3 regions of the Paenarthrobacter sp. 10L420 genome follow, and region 3 is predicted to be linked to each of the others. Evidence: predicted binding sites of a transcription regulator. Region 3 holds the regulator's gene; each other region holds the start of a gene.
What was found. Region 3 encodes LexA, which represses DNA repair genes until DNA is damaged. Its sites were predicted from a motif close to TCGAACANNTGTTCGA; they were not measured.
Positions count from the first base shown of each region.

Region 1: AC1DD5_RS12870 (LexA family protein) is a predicted target of LexA. The motif match lies at 1,546-1,561, and genes of this name have one in related genera.
Region 2: AC1DD5_RS07070 (shikimate dehydrogenase) is a predicted target of LexA. The motif match lies at 2,591-2,606, and genes of this name have one in related genera.

Region 1 covers NZ_JBFTJK010000007.1:112,265-118,272, reverse strand. Annotated here, with positions in the region: gene AC1DD5_RS12880 (ABC transporter substrate-binding protein) at 1-171, opposite strand, end outside; gene AC1DD5_RS12875 (ornithine cyclodeaminase) at 250-1,278, opposite strand; gene AC1DD5_RS12870 (LexA family protein) at 1,575-2,006, shown strand; gene AC1DD5_RS12865 (Y-family DNA polymerase) at 1,999-3,297, shown strand; gene AC1DD5_RS12860 (hypothetical protein) at 3,330-3,542, shown strand; gene AC1DD5_RS12855 (thiamine pyrophosphate-binding protein) at 3,694-5,367, opposite strand; gene AC1DD5_RS12850 (VOC family protein) at 5,715-6,008, opposite strand, start outside.
Region 2 covers NZ_JBFTJK010000003.1:68,644-74,651, forward strand. Annotated here, with positions in the region: gene AC1DD5_RS07065 (bifunctional sugar phosphate isomerase/epimerase/4-hydroxyphenylpyruvate dioxygenase family protein) at 1-1,581, opposite strand, end outside; gene AC1DD5_RS07070 (shikimate dehydrogenase) at 1,581-2,495, opposite strand; gene AC1DD5_RS07075 (IclR family transcriptional regulator) at 2,698-3,468, opposite strand; gene AC1DD5_RS07080 (MFS transporter) at 3,671-4,993, shown strand; gene AC1DD5_RS07085 (FG-GAP repeat domain-containing protein) at 5,089-6,008, opposite strand, start outside.
Region 3 covers NZ_JBFTJK010000013.1:44,697-50,704, forward strand. Annotated here, with positions in the region: gene AC1DD5_RS17570 (histidinol-phosphate transaminase) at 1-673, opposite strand, end outside; gene AC1DD5_RS17575 (LysM peptidoglycan-binding domain-containing protein) at 751-1,110, opposite strand; gene lexA (transcriptional repressor LexA) at 1,466-2,209, shown strand; gene AC1DD5_RS17585 (ATP-dependent DNA helicase) at 2,220-4,277, opposite strand; gene hflX (GTPase HflX) at 4,270-5,832, opposite strand.

The sequences.
Region 1 (6,008 bases), on a different contig from region 3:
GGCCACGCCTGTGAGCGGGGCCAATAGACCGAGCGTGATAGCCTCTCCGGATGCCCCGGAGTCACCGCCTTTGCCGGTGGGAACGGTACAGCTCACCATCGAGATGGCCATGAGCGTAGCTGCTGAAAGGAGTAGGGAGGAACGTAAGTGGGGCTTGATTGAGGTGGACATAGCGCTCCGTGGGAGATGGGGATTTTGGTCCGGGTTTGGGAGTCATATCTGGATACATTTGGTGGTGGAGTTAGTCCCCTACCCAACCGGGGACAAGGCACCGACAAGACCGAACAGGTCTTTTGGATCGTCGGGATTGGCGACGAGATCGATATCTTCAAAGAACTCGGAACCGTCCACGGAGTCCCGTACATAACGCAGGGCCGAGAAGTCTTCCACGGCAAATCCGACGGAGTCGAAGATGGTGACTTGATCTTCTGATGTACGCCCAGGTGCGGCGCCGAGGAGGACCTTCCAGAATTCGGTAACGGCGAAGTCGGCCGGCATCTGCTGGATTTCACCTTCGATCCGCGTCTGTCCCTCGTACTCGACAAAGACGTCACCCATCTCCAGGATCAGCGGATCCAGTTCCGTCTTTCCGGGGCAATCTCCGCCAATCGCATTGAGATGGACGCCAGGAGCAACGTGCTGAACGCTGAGGATCGTGGCTTGGGCTTTGTCTGCCGTGCACGTCGTGATCACGTCGGCGCCCTGAACCGCTTCCAGAGCAGATGCAGCAACATATATTTCGAATCCAAGCGGAACCATGTTGCGGATGAACTTCTTCACTGCGGCAGGATCGGTGTCCCAAACGCGCAGCTTCGCCACGCCCAATGCTGTTCTCATGGCCAGTGCCTGGAATTCTGCCTGGCTGCCGGTTCCAATCATGGCCATGACCCTCGACTCGGGCCGCGCCAGGGCCTTCGCAACCATGGCGGACGTGGCGGCGGTGCGCAGCGCGGTAAGGATCGTCATTTCTGCAAGGAACGTTGGGTAGCCGTTGTGGACATCTGCCAGAACACCGAATGCCGTGACGGTTTGGAAGCCGCGTGCGGGGTTGGAAGGGTGCCCGTTCACATATTTGAATCCGTAGGTCTCATGATCGCTGGTGGGCATGAGTTCTATGACGCCATACGGGGTGTGACTGGCTACCCGGGGCGTCTTATCGAACCGCGCCCAGCGGCGGAAGTCGTCCTCCATGTAGTGGATCAGATCTTTGATGATCGTCTCCGGTCCCTGGGATCTGACCCAGCTGATCATGTTGTGTACATCAACAAAGCGCGTCATCTGCGCTCCCTTCTGGTTTGTGCCGTTCACGTCCTCGGGATCGGCTGATTCCATGATGCGTTACAAACAAACCAAAGTCACTAGTTTTGAAGGATTTGTTACATTTCTTTCAGCATCTGGGCGTGAAGAGAGGGGTGTTGCGCTTCCTGGCCAACGGCGGCGTGGACGGTCACCTCCAGTTGGCCGGTCACACACCCCCGGACCACCAGCCACCCCGCAACCTGGTGGAGTGCTTACTATGTCGCAGCTCGGCAGTACACTGAACTATCGAACATATATTCGAATAAAGGTGTGTTGTGGGCGTGATAGTTGGCCCCCGTGTGATAGATGCGGGACTCTCTCTGGTGAAGGTGCTGCTGGCACCCGTTGCAGTGGCGGCAGGCTACCCCTCGCCGGCCCAGGACTACTTCGACGGCCGTATCGACCTGAACGAACACCTGATCAAGGACGTGACCAGCACCTTTATCGTCAGGGTCACCGGCCAGTCCATGGAGCAGGCCGGCATCAGCGACGGCGACGAGCTGATCGTCAACCGCGCACTGGAACCCAAGGACGGTTCCGTGGTTGTCGCTGTACTTGATGGCGAGCTGACCATCAAGCGGCTCAGGATCACCGCCCACGGTGTTGTCCTGCAGGCCGACAATCCGGACTTCCCCGACATCAAGGTTCCAGCGCTCTCGGACCTGAGCATCTGGGGCGTTGCGACACGGTGTTTGCACTATGTCTAAGCCCGCGCTCATGCGCCGGATGCAGGAGATAGCGCACGTGGACGTGAACTGCTTCTACGCCTCGGCCGAGCGCGCGTTCAATCCCGCGTTGGAGGGTAGACCCCTCATCGTGCTCTCCAACAACGATGGATGTGCAGTAACGCGGTCTCCGGAAGCCAAGAAGCTCGGCATCGCCATGGGTGAGCCGTGGTTCAAGCTCAGGCCCCGCGCCAAGGAATGGGGACTGGTAGCCCTGTCCAGCAACTACGAGCTGTACGGCGACATTAGCTCGCGCGTCATGGAGCTCCTGGGCCGCTACTCGGCCTGGCTGGAGGTCTACTCCATCGATGAGGCGTTCCTCGGCGTCAAAGGCGAGCCCGATGAGCTGCTGCAGCTGGGCAGGACAATAAAAGCCGCCTGCCGCCGCCATGTCGGCGTGCCGGTGTGCGTTGGCATCGCGCCCACCAAGACGCTGGCCAAGCTCTGCAACAAGTGGGCGAAGAACAACCCCGCCTTCGATGGCGTCTGCCGCTGGGAGTCTGTGCCCTTGCATCAGCGTGAGGCGCTCATGGCCAAGCTGTCCGTGATTGAGATCTGGGGTGTGGCTACGCGGCTTACCAAGCGCCTGAACGCGATGGGGATCTTCTCGATCCTGGACCTCACACGGGCGAACCCGGTCGCGATCCGTGACAAGTTCTCCATCGTCATGATGCGCACTGTGCTGGAGTTGCACGGAACACCCTGCATTCCCATGGAGGAAGAGCGCATCGGCCGGGACCAGCTGATCTTCTCGCGCTCGTTCTCGACACCCATCACGACGACAGCCGGGTTGCGGCAAGTCATGAGCATCTACGCACAGATGGCCAGTGCGCGCTTGGCCAAACACGACCTGCAAGCCAAAGTGCTCACCGCGTTCGCTGCGACGTCACACTTCAACCCGAACGAAAAGTCTTTCCCGTCGGTGTGCCTGGCTTTGCCGATGCCGACCGCGGATCCTGTGCTGCTGACCAAGGCAGCCCACGCCCTGCTCCCCCAGATCCACGAAGGCGTGAAGTACGTCCGGGCCGGGATCATGGTCACCGACCTACGTCCCACTGGTAATCAAAAGCCCTTGGAGCTGTTCGAGAACCCGCACGAAGAACGCGGCATCGGCATGCTCCTGGAAGAAGTCAGCAAACGCTACGGCCGCGGCGCCATTGGACTGGGCCATGCCGGCATCAAAGGCGGACCGGACTGGACCATGAAACGCGACATGGTCTCCCCCAGATACACCACCCACTGGGACGAACTCCCCCTCGTCAAAGCCGCCTGACCGGCAGCCCACCATTAGAAAGGAAAACCACCATGACTATTGCGCCTGAAACACCCACGACCGGGCACGAAGTCGCTGTCCGATTCAGCCCCGACGGAACGCCGCTGGCGATTCGCTACATGGGCCGGATCTGGATGGTCGACCCGGACATCCACACGGCACACTGGTTCACGAGGGACGCCTGGTGGTTCACGCTGCGGCGGGAACCCTTGGCTGAACACTGGCAACTCGAGTCCATCAGCTAGTGCGAAGTGCCATCTACCGTCAGCCCACCCCGGACCAGCTCTTACTTCACAGCGGCTCCCGCCGATCCCCTCCTGGCGCCGGTAAGGATGATCCCCTTCATCAAAGTTCGGCCGCCCATACAGCTGCAGGCTGGCCTTTCGGAGCCCCGGTCTAGAGGGCCTGTTTGACTGCGAGGGAGGCGGACATCCATTCGACGACGATTTCCCGGGATATGGCGACGTCAAGCACGAACACGCCTCTGTCGTGTCCGGCGAGCCAATCCTGGAGGATCTTCAGGTCTGCGAGGGTCATCGCCTTGTGGCCGTCTGCGCCGAGAGCGCGGCCGATGGCGGAGAAGTCGACTTCATCGATTAGCATCGCGGTCGGGTCCAGGCCTTTGGACGCGTACTGGTGGAGTTCGGCTCCGTAAGCGGCGTCGTTGAGGGCGATGACCACGCCTCTGTGGGTGGTCCGGATGAAGGTTTCGAAGTCTGCCAGTCCCATGAGACCTCCGCCGTCGCCGGTAATGAAGACGGTGGTCCGTTCGGGGTGGGCTATTGAGACTCCGGGCGCGGAGGAGAAGCCGAGGCCGATAGATTGGAAGGCGGTTCCCACCAGGACCATTGCTTGGGGGTCGGGGACGGAGAGGTACATGGGGGCCCATCCCATGAAGTGCCCGCCGTCCATGACGATTGACCTCTCGGCGGGGAGGATGCCCTCCAGGGCAGCGACCACGGTGCGGGGGTTGAGGCGTCCGTCAGGGCCGAACTCTTCCGGGTCCTCGTAGGGCCCGATCGAGCGGAACTCGTCCTCCGCGACCTCGGTCGCGGCATGTCGCCACGTCTGGTGCTCGTTGACCGTTGGTATGCGGCCCCTTAGTGCTTCGAGAAAGGGTGCAAGGTCGGCGCGGATGTACTTGTCGACGTGTGGGTGATCGCTGGAGGGCTCGTTGTCGATGCGGACGACGCGCGTGTCGGGTCCGAAGAGGGTCCCGTAGCGGTGCTGGAAGGAGTTCATTGAGGCTCCGGCGACGAGGACGACGTCGGCCTGTCGTGCGAGGTCGAGGCGGTGCTCGCGGGCGAAGCCCCCGGCGATGCCGAGATTCCATGGGCTGTCGACGATGTTGACGGCCATTACGGAGGTCATGAACATGGCCCCCAGCCGGTCCCCGAGCTCTTTGAACGGGCCGACGGCCTCTCCGAGCAGCACCCCTCGCCCGGCCAGCAGGAGCGGACGCTTAGCATTGCGCAGGATGGCGGCGACCCGGTCGAGCTCCTTCCCGGACGCATTCCAGACGGGCTTGGCTGGCAAAGGTTCGAGGTGGGTCTGCTCCTCCAAGGGTTCGGTGGCCAGGTCGTAGGGGATGGCGAGGACCACGGGTTGGACGGTGCGCAGCGCGAGGTCGAAGGCGCGGTGAGCAATTAGTACCGCGTTTGCGGGGTGCGCCACGAGCGTGAGGACTCCTACCGCTTCTGCCGCTGTGACTTGGTCGATGTCGAACGACCGCGGCCCGGTGCTCGGCGCGTCCCCGACGATGAGCACCATTGGCACCCGGGCGAGCCTAGCCTCGGCCAGTGCCGTGTAGGCGTTGGTGAACCCGGCCCCGTAGGTCGTGGTCGCCGCCGCAATCTGGCCGCCGGCGCGGTAGTACGCGTCGGCCATCGCGACAGTGGCAGCCTCGTGGCGTCCAGAGGTGAAGGGGAATCCCCGGCTGGTGAGGTGGCTGATGAGGTGGGCGTTCCCGTTGCCCATTAGGCCGAACAGATGGCCGGCGCGGTCGGCCACCACGTCCGCGATTGCTGTGGACACCGTCGGGCTGGCGGTGGGTGGGATGGGCGTTGTCATGCGGTTTCCTATCGTGGGCCTTGGCCCGGTGAGAGAGGGATATGCAGTGCCTGCGCTGCGAATGCCGCAGTGACCGCTTAAGGAGTCTGGGGTGGTGGTCGTCCGCCGTGGTGTTGACGTGGAAATGGTGCGCCGACCGGATGCTGCAGGGTGAACCGTCGGGGCGGAGTTAGTCTCCGGGAATGCGTGGCGCTTGCCTTTGAAGGTGGGATGCCTTCGCTGTGGGCTTCCGGCGGAACCGTGGTCCCATGAATAGGGCGGCGGCGGGGCCAGGGTCGCGGAGAGCGCACAGCGCCCCACCGCGTGGCAGCTTTTACATGGCGTCCGGAGTGGAACGGCGCCGATCCTTATTCGGGGTAGACCACCCAGGGAGAATCCATGTCGGATCCTGCAGCGTCGAACTCATGGGTTTCCAAAGTGTAGAAACGGATAGCCAGCCCGTCGGGATCATGACAGACGAGCAGCCAGCCGACGATGCCGCGGAGGACAGACGAATTTGCTACTCCATGTTGGTTCAGGTGCTGTTCCCACAGTTCAAGTTCCTCGAGGGTCCCAACGCTGAGGATTGTCGGATCAAACCCTTTCATGCGCTCCGCGATTTTGGGGGCCAAGCGAAGTTCAAAGTATGTATCGATACCCGG
Region 2 (6,008 bases), on a different contig from region 3:
CCCCACGAGGTCCTCCACGGCGAATGCGATGTGTTCTTGGTACGTTTTGCGGGCAGTCTGCGCCTGCTGTGCCGGTGCCAGGTTCAGCACCAGCCTGACTGAGCCGTCCGAGGTCTCCATGACCTGCGAGCGCACCAAGCCGCTGGGGCTCGGGACTTCGGCGAACGGCTGCGGTTCAAGGGCCAAGGCGCTGGTGTAGAAGAGGACAGCTTCGTCGAAGTGCTGCCACGGCTGGGCCAGATTTACGTGGTCAATCACGGCGTTTTGCACGCCGGAGACGTGTTCCAGCCCCTCGCCGAACTCGTGAGTCCAGGCAGCGGTTCCGTCCGGGCTGCCCTGGCACAGGAAGATTTCGGTGGAGTCCGGGGCGGAGATGCCTTGGAACACTTCCTCGTCAGCCTGGACCTTGCGTGCCACCACGGGCGCCTTGAGTTGTTGGGCGCGAGCAGAGGCAATCACTGGAGAGTCGACGTCGAACCCCAAAGCGGCGATAGCCGGTTCGGCGTGCTGTGCCGCTTGCTCGTTGATGATCACGCGCGCCTGGCCCATGGTCCAAAGCTGGACGTCCTTGGTGCGGTGGCGGCCCTCGAACTCGAACCCGAGCTGGCCCAGGAGCTTCTCAAGCTGGGCGGTGTCGTCGGCCTTGACCTCGGCGAAGTTGAAGCCGGCCGGTTCGTTCACCTTTGGCAGGGTGGCCAGTTCCATGGGATAACGACGCCGGGAGGCGCTTCCGTTGCCGGCTGCGGAATCCGCGGAGGTGCTTTCGAGCCACTTGGCGCTCTGCTCCTCGAGCCAGATCAGGGAACGCATGGCGTCCACGGCTGTCCGTTCGACGTCCGACTGGCGGAAGACATCGTTGAAAACTTCCAGCGAAACCGGACCTGTATAGCCGGCGCGGACCACGTGGCCCATGAACTTGGCAAGCTCGAACTGACCCTCGCCAGGGAAAACGCGGTAGTGGCGGCTCCAGGACAGCACATCCATCGAGAGCTTGGGTGCGTCGGCAACCTGGACGAAGAAGATCTTCTCCGCGGTGATCTTCTCGATCGGCGCAGTGTCCCAGTCGCGGGAGAGGATGTGGAAGGAGTCCAGGCACGTGCCGAGGTTGGGGTGGTCAACCATCTCGACCAAGCGATACGCGTGCTCGTAATCGTTGACGTACTTCCCCCAGGCCAATGCTTCGTAGGCAACTTTGACGCCGTGGTCCCCCGCCAGTTCAGCAAGCTCTGCCAGTTGGGAGGCACGAAGTTCGTCGTCGTCGATTGTTGCCGTCGCCACGTTGGAGCAGACCAGAATGGTGTCCATGCCCAGGCGTTCCATCACGTTAAACTTTGCCTCGGCCCGCTTAAGGTTGGCCTTGAGCAGGTCCGGAGTGACGCCGTCGAAATCGCGGAAAGGCTGGTAGAGGTCCAGGCCCAGGCCGAGATCGGCGGCCATTTTCCGCACATCCTCGGGGCTGAGCGGCGAGGTGACGAGGTCGTGCTCGAAGATTTCGATACCGTCAAAGCCCGCTATTGCGCAAGCCTGCATCTTCTCTTTCAGGGTGCCGGAGAGGCATACGGTGGCGATTCCGGTGCGCATCAGTGACCCGCCTTCGTCAGCTCAGGGGCCAGTGAGGCTGCGGCGTCTTCCACGGCGATCAGTTCCAGGAAGTGTGCCCGCATGCGGTCGCGATCGGCGTCGCATCCGGTGAAGAGCTGGAAAGCGTCGGCCGCCTGACCGACTGCCATCCTGCCGCCGTCGAGGACGTCGCAACCCTTGGCGCGCGCCTCGCGGACCAGCCGTGTCTCGATCGGTCGGTAGACGATGTCGGCAACCCAGTGGCGCGGTTCCAGGAGGTCGATGTCCAGGGGCAGTCCCGGATGAGCGGCCATACCAATGGGGGTGCAGTGCACTAGGCCGTCCGCGAGCGGCATGATCTGCGGCAAGTCAGTTGGGGTGCGGGGCGTGACTGTGGCCGCCGGGAAAAATCCGCCCAGTTCCTCGGCACGATCGGCCGCACGGGTGGCGTCCATGTCCACGAGGTCCAGCACGCCGACCCCGGCTTTGAGCAACGCGTAGGCGACGGCGGACCCGGCACCGCCAGCACCCAGCTGGACAACGTGCTCGAGCTTCGCCCCGGGCAGACCGTCGGCGAGCGCCGAACCGAAGCCGGAGAAGTCAGTGTTGTGGCCGATAAACCGACCATCCTGAATCAGAACTGTATTGACGGCACCCAGGCGACGGGCGTCGTCGGAAATTTCGTCAAGATGCTCCAGCACCAGCTGCTTGCACGGGTGCGTGATGTTCAGGCCATTGAAGCCCATGCGGTGGGCTGCGGTGAGGAGATCCCCGACGGCGGTGGCCGGCAAAGCCAGGTCCAGTAGGTCGATGGGGCGGTACAGCAAGCGAAGGCCCTGCACGTCGGCTTCGCGTTCGTGCATGGGTGGCGTGAGCGAGGGCATGACGCCTTCGCCTATGAGGCCCACCAGAACGGACTCGGCTCGATTGCTCATCCTAAAGCTCCTTTGACTTCAGCACCCCGGGCTGTTGGCGCTTTTCGGGCGTCGCCAGGCCGGGTGCTATTTAGATTACTACAAGTGTTCATATTCCGCACGCTTGTTCTTATCGCGAACATTTCCGCCAACCTCACCCAACTAGGGGGCAGATAACGCCCCACTGAGGGCTCCTAGCGACATGTCCTGTCCCTCAGTTGGGCTAGCGCTGGGGCAGGCGGGCCGCGAGTTCAGCCGCGGCCTCCTGCAACGTGGGTACGTGGGCGATGAGTTCGTCCATGGTGAGACGAAAAACCGGCACGGCCGTGGCGAGAGATGCAAAGGCGTGGCCCTGGGAATTGAGGACCGGCACCGCGACGGCGCGCATGCCGATCTCGTTTTCTTCATCCATCACCGCGTAGCCCTGCCGGCGCACCTGCTCAATCTCCGCCCGGAATGCAGCCCGGTCGGTAATGGAGCGCTCAGTGAGAGGCTCCAAAGGCAACTCTTCGAGCAGTCGTTCGCGTTCGGCGTCGTTCTCAAAAGCGACAATCGCCTTACCCACGGACGTCGTGTGCAGCGCGCCCAAATGACCGGGATCGCTGGTGACACGGAAGGTCTTGGGGCCGTCCACCTTATTGACTGTCAGATGATGGTTGCCATCGCGCACGGAGAGGATGGTTGCCTCCTCGGTCTTCTCGGTGACGCGCTGAAGTACAGGAAGGGCGGTTGCTGCGAAGCCATGGTGGTTCGACACCCGCTGGCCCAGCTGGAAAACCCGCAATCCCAGGTGATATCGACGGCCGTCGGGCTCGTAGTCGACGAATCCATCGCGCGTCAGCGAGCCGAGCAGCCGGTACGTTGTGCTGAACGGAAGTCCCGCACTCCTGGCCAGATCCGCGGCACTCGCACCCTTGGGCTCATTTCCGAGCAATACCAACAGGCCCAGGGCCTTGCCGACCATGTCGGTCTTTGTGTCCTCTTTCACACTCATGCTTAGATGCTCTCACATAGTGAGAGCTATTTCTAGATAGTGGGGACAAGTCTTGACAAGTGACCCCAGTCACGGCCACTATTGCTGTATTGCACAAGTAGCTCTCACCATGTGGTTACTTTAGGATTGATCCAGCCGCACCTCGTTCTGGTCTTCCCGCAGAAGCCAGACCCGCGACATCGTCGTCACAGAAGGAACACCCATGAGCCACACAATGCCGTCAGCGACGCCAGGCACAGTTACCCCAGCAGGAACACCCAAGAAGGCGGCACTCGCCAGCTTCCTGGGAAGCGCAGTGGAGTACTACGACTTCTTCATCTTCGGCTCCGCCGCAGCCCTGATTTTCCCGCACGTGTTCTTCCCGGACGCGGACACCAACGCATCCATCATGTCCTTCGCAACGTTCGGCTTCGCCTACGTTGCCCGACCAGTAGGCGCCGTCATTCTGGGCCACTTCGGCGACAGGATCGGCCGGCAGAAGGTCCTCATGTTCACGCTGGTCCTGATGGGTGCCGCGACTTTCGTGATCGGCTGCCTCCCGGACTTCAAGACCATTGGCTGGTGGGCTCCCGTCCTGCTGGTACTTGCCCGCCTTGCCCAAGGTCTTTCGGCTGCCGGTGAGCAGGCCGGTGCCTCGTCAATGACGCTGGAGCACGCTCCGGACAACCGCCGCTCGTTCTTCACCTCCTGGACACTGACCGGCACCCAAGGCGGCCAGATTTTGGCAGCGCTCGTCTTCATTCCAGTACTCGCGCTCCCGGACGAGATCAAATACGGCATTGGCTGGCGCATCCCGTTCTGGCTCAGTGCCGTAGTAGTGATCGTGGCGTTCTTCATCCGACGCACCCTGCACGAGCCGCCGGCATTCGCCGAGGCCAAGAAGAACAACCAGATCGCCAAGCTGCCCATTGCCGATCTCCTCAAGCTGCACTGGCGCGACGTCCTCCGCGTGGTGTGCTGCGCCTTCATCGCCGCCGTGAGTACCGTATTTGGAACCCTGGCCATCAAGTACGCCCAGGACGTGGCCCACGTCAGCGGCACCATCACCTTGTGGCTCGTTGTAGTAGCCAACATTGTGGCCCTCGGTACCCAGCCACTGTTCGGCATGCTCGCGGACAAGATCGGCCGCAAGCCAGTCTTCATTTACGGCGCCATCGCCAGCGCCATCATGACACCGGTGTTCCTGCTGACTTTGGAATCGGGAGTCGTCCCGCTCATGTTCCTGGTCTCCGTGGTGTTCTTCTCCTTCGGGTATGCAGCCGCCAACGCCGTGTGGCCGTCCTTCTACGGTGAAATGTTCAGCACCAAGGTCCGCTTCTCCGGTCTGGCAATCGGTACGCAGCTCGGCTTCCTCATGGCCGGCTTTGCTCCGACCATCGTCACCGCCCTCGGCGGCACCAAGCCTGGCGGTTGGGTCCAGATCTCCATCTTCACCGCAGTCATCTGCGTGATCGCTGCGGTGTCGGCCATGACCGCACGCGAGTCAGCAAAGGTCCCGACGGCGGAACTCGGCTTGCACAAGTAAGTCGCCGCGCTCCTCCCACTTGCTGGGCGCCAGCAACGGAAAAGCCCGGAATGTCCTCTGACATTCCGGGCTTTTCCTGTCCACCACAGAACTACCTACCGCGGGTTCAGCGCCACCGGCTTGAACTTCCCCGTGCCCGTCCCGGAGTACATCAGCAGCGTTCCGTCCCCAGCGACTCCTACCACAGAGGGGTCGCCAGTACCCGTAAACCCGTTACCGAGAGCAGCGATGCTGGAGAACATGTTCCACCCTGAACCGAGGTAGGAGCGTGCAAGGAAGCCGCCAGCGCCGTTCCCCGGGTAGAGCCAGAGCCCGCCATCACCGGAACGGCCAACGAGGTCTTCCCTTCCGTCGCCATTGAAGTCACCGGCCTGCAGGACCAGGTTGAACATGTCCCACCCGGTGCCGATCTGCTTGCGGGCAAGGAACCCTCCGGAGCCATTGCCCGGGTAGACCCACAGCACACCATCGCCGGACTGGGCAACGATGTCCGGCTTTCCGTCGCCCGTGAAATCGCCCGGGGCCATCAACTGCTCGAAGCCTTGCCATCCGGTTCCGATCTGTTGACGGGCAAGGAACTGTCCCGTGCCATCGGTCGGGTAAAGCCACAGTGTCCCATCGGAAGCCCGGGCCACAAGATCGGGGTGCGAATCGCCGTCGAAATCTCCCGCACTCAACACCGACGTGAACTGGCCCCAGCCCCACCCAACCTGAACACGCGGGAGGAAACTGCCCGATCCATTGCCCGGGTAAAGCCACAACGCGCCGTCGGTTGCGCGCGCCAGGATGTCGGCGGCAGCATCGCCGTCGAAATCGCCTGCTTCCCACACCTGAGCGAACTGGTTCCAGCCGGTCCCGATCGCAAGCCGGTCCGCGAAACCACTGCCGTCACCCGGATAGAGGGTCAGGCCCCCGCCCGATGCTGCGGTCAGGACGTCCACGCGCTTGTCGCCCGTGAAGTCCCGGCCGCCGACGATGTCACCTACCCCGTTCCAACCGGTTCCGACGGCGGCAC
Region 3 (6,008 bases):
AGACGATCAAACGCTCCCGCCCGGGAAGCAGCGTCAGCGCGCTGGGCGTGTTGTCGTGCGCGAACTCGTGGTAGGCCTCATCCACGATGACGATAGCTTGGCTGGCATCGCCGGCTTCGTACACGGCTTCGACGACGTCCAGCCCCAGTCCCGTTCCCGTGGGGTTGTTCGGAGAGCACAGGAACACGATATTCGCGCCAGTCTCCTTCACCTGGGCAGCAGCGGAAGCCGCATCCAGGCCATAGTCATCAGCTCGCACTCCACGGACGTACTCAGTGTCCGTGCCACTGGCAAGCAACGGGTACATGGAATACGTGGGAGGGAAGCCCAATGCCTTGCGCCCCGGACCTCCGAAGGCCTGCAGAATCTGCTGCAGGACCTCGTTGGAGCCGTTGGCCGCCCAGATGTTGTCCGCGGAAAGCCCGTGACCGAGGTAATCGGCGAGGGATTCACGAAGTTCGGTGAACTCGCGGTCAGGGTATCGGTTCAGACCCGTGGCCGCGGCCGCAACGGCCTCGGTAATGGCCGCTTGCACATCGGCCGGCACGCCATGAGTGTTCTCGTTGACGTTGAGCAAAATGGGGACATCAAGCTGCGGCGCGCCATAGGGGCTCAGTCCACGCAGGTTGGTCCGGAGGGGAAGTCGGTCAAGTCGCTCAAGCTGGTCACTCACCAAGACAGTTTAAGGTGCCGGTGCGACTGCAGAGTAACTGTGACGCCAGGGACGGTGACCCATAGCCCCCTGGCCACTCAATTCGCGGGAACGAACAGTTGCTGGCCGGGTTGGATGCGTCCTCCGCGGAGATCGTTCAACTGGATGATTTCTGCGATGACATCACGCGGGTCCCTCTCCGGCGCGGCCGCACCGGCGATGCCCCACAGTGACTGCCCGGGCTGGACAGTAACCGTGACGGCCACCGGCGGCTGCAGTTGGGACTGGGAATCCGAAGCCTTGGCCGGAGAGTTGATGAAGCCGGCAAGGCTCAGCAGCGCGGCAAGCAGCAGCATGGCGGGAATGCCGAAGAACACGATCCTGCCGCGCCGGGTAAGCCGGAGACGCGTAGGCGCCGGGGTGTTGCGGAATTCGTGGAACGTAGAGATTGCGGACATGAGCTGAGCCCTTCTGAGCGATTGCCTGCATCGGATGCCCGTTGCCGGCTGCCAATTCCTTGTGTTCGTTGGATCCGCCCCGGATGTTCGAACACTTTCTTCGAACATCCGGGCCAGGTTCAACTTTTATAGAACACATATTCGAACCTTGCTATGACATTTTTAGCACTTATCAACGAACGGTGTCGAGACTCGCTAGAACGAATGTTTGATAAACGCCTGTGCCTGGCCTAGGTTTGAGTGAAGAAACAGGCACTGTTTCAGTGGAACAGGAGGGTCTGACATTTTTTCGGATCCAACATCCCCGGGCACACTTCAGACCGTGACCGGGCGGAACAGAAGGGCATTGGCGAACATGGCAGCGAAAGCCACCGGCGGCGGGGCACCCCTGCGGAGCCAGCAGCCTCAAAAGAGTCCCAAAAGCCTGACTGTCCGGCAGAAGAAAATCCTGGAAACCATCCAGCGGTCCGTCAATGACAACGGCTATCCGCCCAGCATGCGCGAAATTGGTGACACCGTTGGTCTGGCGAGCCTGTCCAGCGTCACCCATCAGCTCTCCCAGTTGGAGAAGCTGGGCTACCTGCGCAGAGATCCCAAGCGCCCCCGCGCCATGGAAGTCCTCATGCCTTTGACCCTTGACGGCGGGACAATTCCCGGAGTCGAAGCAGCTACCACACTGCGTAGTGCAGGTGGACTCGCCGTGACGGAGTTGGCCAGTGCCAGCGACACTGCCATGGTGCCCCTGGTGGGACGCATCGCGGCCGGTGGCCCCATCCTCGCAGACCAGACTATTGAGGACGTCCTGCCCCTGCCCCGGCAACTGGTGGGCCACGGCGAACTGTTCATGCTGAAGGTCGCTGGTGACTCCATGATCGATGCCGCAATTTGTGACGGTGACTGGGTAGTTGTCCGGCGCCAGAATGACGCCATCAACGGTGACATCGTGGCAGCACTCCTGGATGACGAAGCCACGGTAAAAACCTTCCGCCAGCGGGACGGCCACACATGGCTGCTCCCCCAGAACACGCAGTACGAACCGATACTGGGAGACCAGGCCACCATTATGGGCAAGGTCGTCTCGGTCCTGCGCTCCCTTTAGGGGCGTTTGCCTACGTTGTCTTTGCGCCCAAGCGTTCCAGGACGCCGCGCACAACATTGCGATCCGTCGTTGCCCAGAAGGGTGGCAAAGCTGCGCGCAGGAACGCGCCGTACCGTTCCGTGGAAAGCCGTGAGTCCAGCACGGCGACCACGCCTTTGTCGCCAGTGGAGCGAATGAGGCGTCCTGCCCCCTGTGCCAGGCGAATTGCCGCGTGCGTAGCTGACACCGCCATGAACCCGTTGCCCCCGGACTGCGCAACAGCTCGCGAGCGTGCGGTCATCAGCGGGTCGTCCGGCCTCGGGAACGGAATGCGGTCAATCACCACAAGGCGGCATGAACCGCCAGGGACGTCGACGCCCTGCCACAAGGACATCGTGCCAAAGAGGCAGGTGTCCGGTTCGTCGGCAAACTGCTTCACGAGCGCTGCCATAGTGGATTCGCCTTGGCAGAGGATGTCCACATCCAGACGTGGACGCATCGCCTCTGCGGCTTCCTCGGCCGCCCGACGTGAGGAGAAGAGGCACAGGGCTCCCCCACCGGAAGCACGGATGAGGTCTTCAAGCTCATCCAGTGCCTCGGGAGAAGTGCCCCTGCCGGGCTTGGGCAGGTGCTTGGCCACGTAAAGGACGCCCTGCTTCGGATAATCAAAAGGCGATCCGACGTCCAACCCAGTCCAGCTCGGTGCACCCTCTCCAATCAGCCCCAGGCCACCGGCGGCAGGCTCAAAGGCGGATCCAATAGCGAGCGTGGCAGAAGTAAGCACCACTGTGTGCCCTGCGAAAAGGCCTTCCCGCAGCCGGCCGGCAACGCTAAGCGGAGCGATGTTGATCAGTGCGGGCGCGGTCTCATCCGGCGGGGAGTACCCCTGCTGGGGATCGAAGGTGCTGTTCCTGGAGAACCACACCACTTCACGGTTCTCCTTGGCTGCGAGCATCCGCTCGCACAGTTCCAGAATGAGCATGAGCCGTGAGCGCGCAAGCTGCCGGCCGCCGTCGACCGCGTTTGAAGAGTCAGTCTTCGAGTCAGACAACGCAGCGCGTGTGGCATCACGCAGTTGGTCCAGGCAGTCCAGTTGTTCGTCGTTGAGCCCGTTGGGCAGCAGTCCGTTGGGGACTCCGGCAATGGCCATGTCCAGTCGGTCGGCTGCCGCGTTCAGGGCGTCTACGGTAATGGCGGTGTGCTTACGCGCGCTCGAAGCCGCAGCATGCACCATTGCTACGGACAGCTGGCCCGTGACGGCCCCCGTGACCCTGTCCTGCAGCTCATGAGCTTCATCAACCACAACGACGTCGTACTCGGGCAGTACAGCAAGCCCTTCGAAGGCACTGACGGCAAGCATGGCATGGTTGGTGACCACGACGTCCGCCTCAGCCGCCCGGGCCCGTGCCTGCTCGCTGAAGCATTCCTCAGCGAGTGGGCACTTCTGTGCCCCCAAACACTCCATTGACGTCACGGAGACCTGCCTCCAGGCCCGATCCGTCACCCCCGGCATCAGTTCATCGCGGTCGCCCGTGGCCGTCTTTTCGGCCCACTCGCGGAGCCGGACCACTTCCTTGCCCAATTGCGACGACGGGCCGCCAACCGCCGCTGCGAAATGCGGCACGCTGGTGTCCTCACCCAGGGAAAAAAGTTGGCCCTCGGACGGCTCTTCGCTGGGGAAGCCGCCCTCCAGCTTTTGCAGGCAAACATAGTTCGCCCGGCCCTTGACGAGTGCCACGTTCACAGGACGCTCGAGGGCCGGGCTTATGGTCTCCAATAGCCGGGGCAGGTCCCTGCCCACAATCTGTGTTTGCAGGGCCAAGGTAGCGGTGGACACCAGCGTCGGTTTGTCGCTGTCCATGGAATGGGCGATCAACGGAATCAGGTAAGCCAAGGACTTACCCGTTCCCGTTCCCGCCTGGACCAGCAAATGTTCACCGGACTCGATGGCCCTGGTGACTTGCCGTGCCATTTCGTGCTGGCCTGAACGGCTTTGACCGCCCATTCCAGCAACTGCTTTGTCCAACAACTCGAGGGTGAACTTCTCCCCCACCGACTCGACGGCGTCCGCCGCCACCTTCTCAACCATTGCTGACGAATGACTCCAGCTCGGCGGCCAATCCCTCACGGACCATGGCCACCACGCGGGTCCCGTTTTCCTCGTGCTCGAGGCTCAGGATTTCCGAATCGGAGTTGTGCAGCTTGTTGACCATGTCACCACGGTCGTACGGGATGAGGACCTCGAGGCGGACTCCCGGCCGGGGAATCGACCGGCTGATCTCTTCGAGGAGTTCAGGTATGCCCTGGCCCGTGCGGGTGGAAACCACGGCGTGCCGCGGCTCCTTCTGCTTCAGGCGTTCCACCACGAAAGGATCCGCAACGTCCACCTTGTTCAGGACGATGATTTCCGGAACCTTGCGGGCGTCCACCTCGGTGAAGACAGCACGCACAGCTGCGATTTGTCCTTCCGGGTCCGGGTGGGAGGCGTCCACGACGTGCAGGATCAGGTCTGCGTCCGCAACTTCCTCCAACGTGGAGCGGAAGGCTTCCACCAGCTGCGTAGGCAGCGAGCGGACGAATCCAACGGTGTCAGCCAGCGTGTAGCCGATGCCATCCGGGGTCTGTGCCTTCCTGACGGTCGGGTCCAGGGTGGCGAACAGGGCATTTTCCACCAGCACCCCAGCATCGGTCAGCCGGTTCAGGAGCGAAGACTTTCCAGCGTTGGTGTAGCCGGCGATAGCCACCGAAGGCACGGCATTACGACGGCGGTTGGCCCGCTTGGTCTCGCGCGCCGGCTTCATCGCGGCGATCTCCCGACGCAGCTTGGCCATGCGCGTCCGGATCCTGCGGCGATCGAGCTCGATCTTTGTTTCGCCTGGACCACGGGAACCCATACCGGCACCGGCTCCACCCACTTGGCCACCGGCCTGACGGGACATGGAGTCACCCCAACCACGGAGCCTGGGGAGCAGGTACTCGAGTTGTGCGAGTTCAACCTGTGCCTTACCTTCGCGACTCTTGGCATGCTGCGCGAAGATATCCAGGATCAGCGTGGTCCTGTCCACCACCTTGACCTTGACGATGTCCTCGAGTCCGCGTCGCTGCGAGGGGGAAAGTTCGGTGTCGACCACCACGGTATCGGCGCCAGTGGCGGCCACGATGTCCTTGAGTTCCTGCGCCTTGCCCGATCCGAGGAACGTGCCGGGGTCCGGCTTTGTGCGCCGCTGAACCAGGCCGTCAAGGACCTCGGATCCTGCTGTCTCTGCCAATGCTGCGAGTTCGCGAAGCGAATTCTCGGCGTCAGCCAAAGTGCCTTCTGTCCACAGGCCAGCCAGGACAACGCGCTCCAGGCGCAGCTGCCGGTACTCAACCTCTGTGACGTCTTCGAGTTCGGTGGAAAGGCCCGCGGTGCGGCGGAGCGCACGTCGGTCCGCCAGGTCTTCCTGGTCGCCGTCGTAAATGCTGTGTTCGTGGTCAAGCGTGGAGATCGCTTGTGCCCTGCCGAAAACACCTTTGGCATCATTGTCATCGGATGCCTGTGCGGGTACATCCTTGGAAAGAATCCGGTCAATGACGGCCTGGATTTGTTCAGGACTCATGTCCTGGGCGTCGGAATCGGATCCGGAGTGCTTCTGGGTGGTCATGGTCTCCTTAGACTGTTCGGCATATCCAGAATAGTGCTGTTTTGCGTCCAATGGGACGGTATTCGCGGTGGGCTGACGAGCTTCGGCCATATAGGGCCTCCTGTGGTGCTTGGATCGAGCGGGTTGGTCCGCGGGAGGTCCTGTCCTGCAGGAGAATTCATCGCCAAACCCATAAA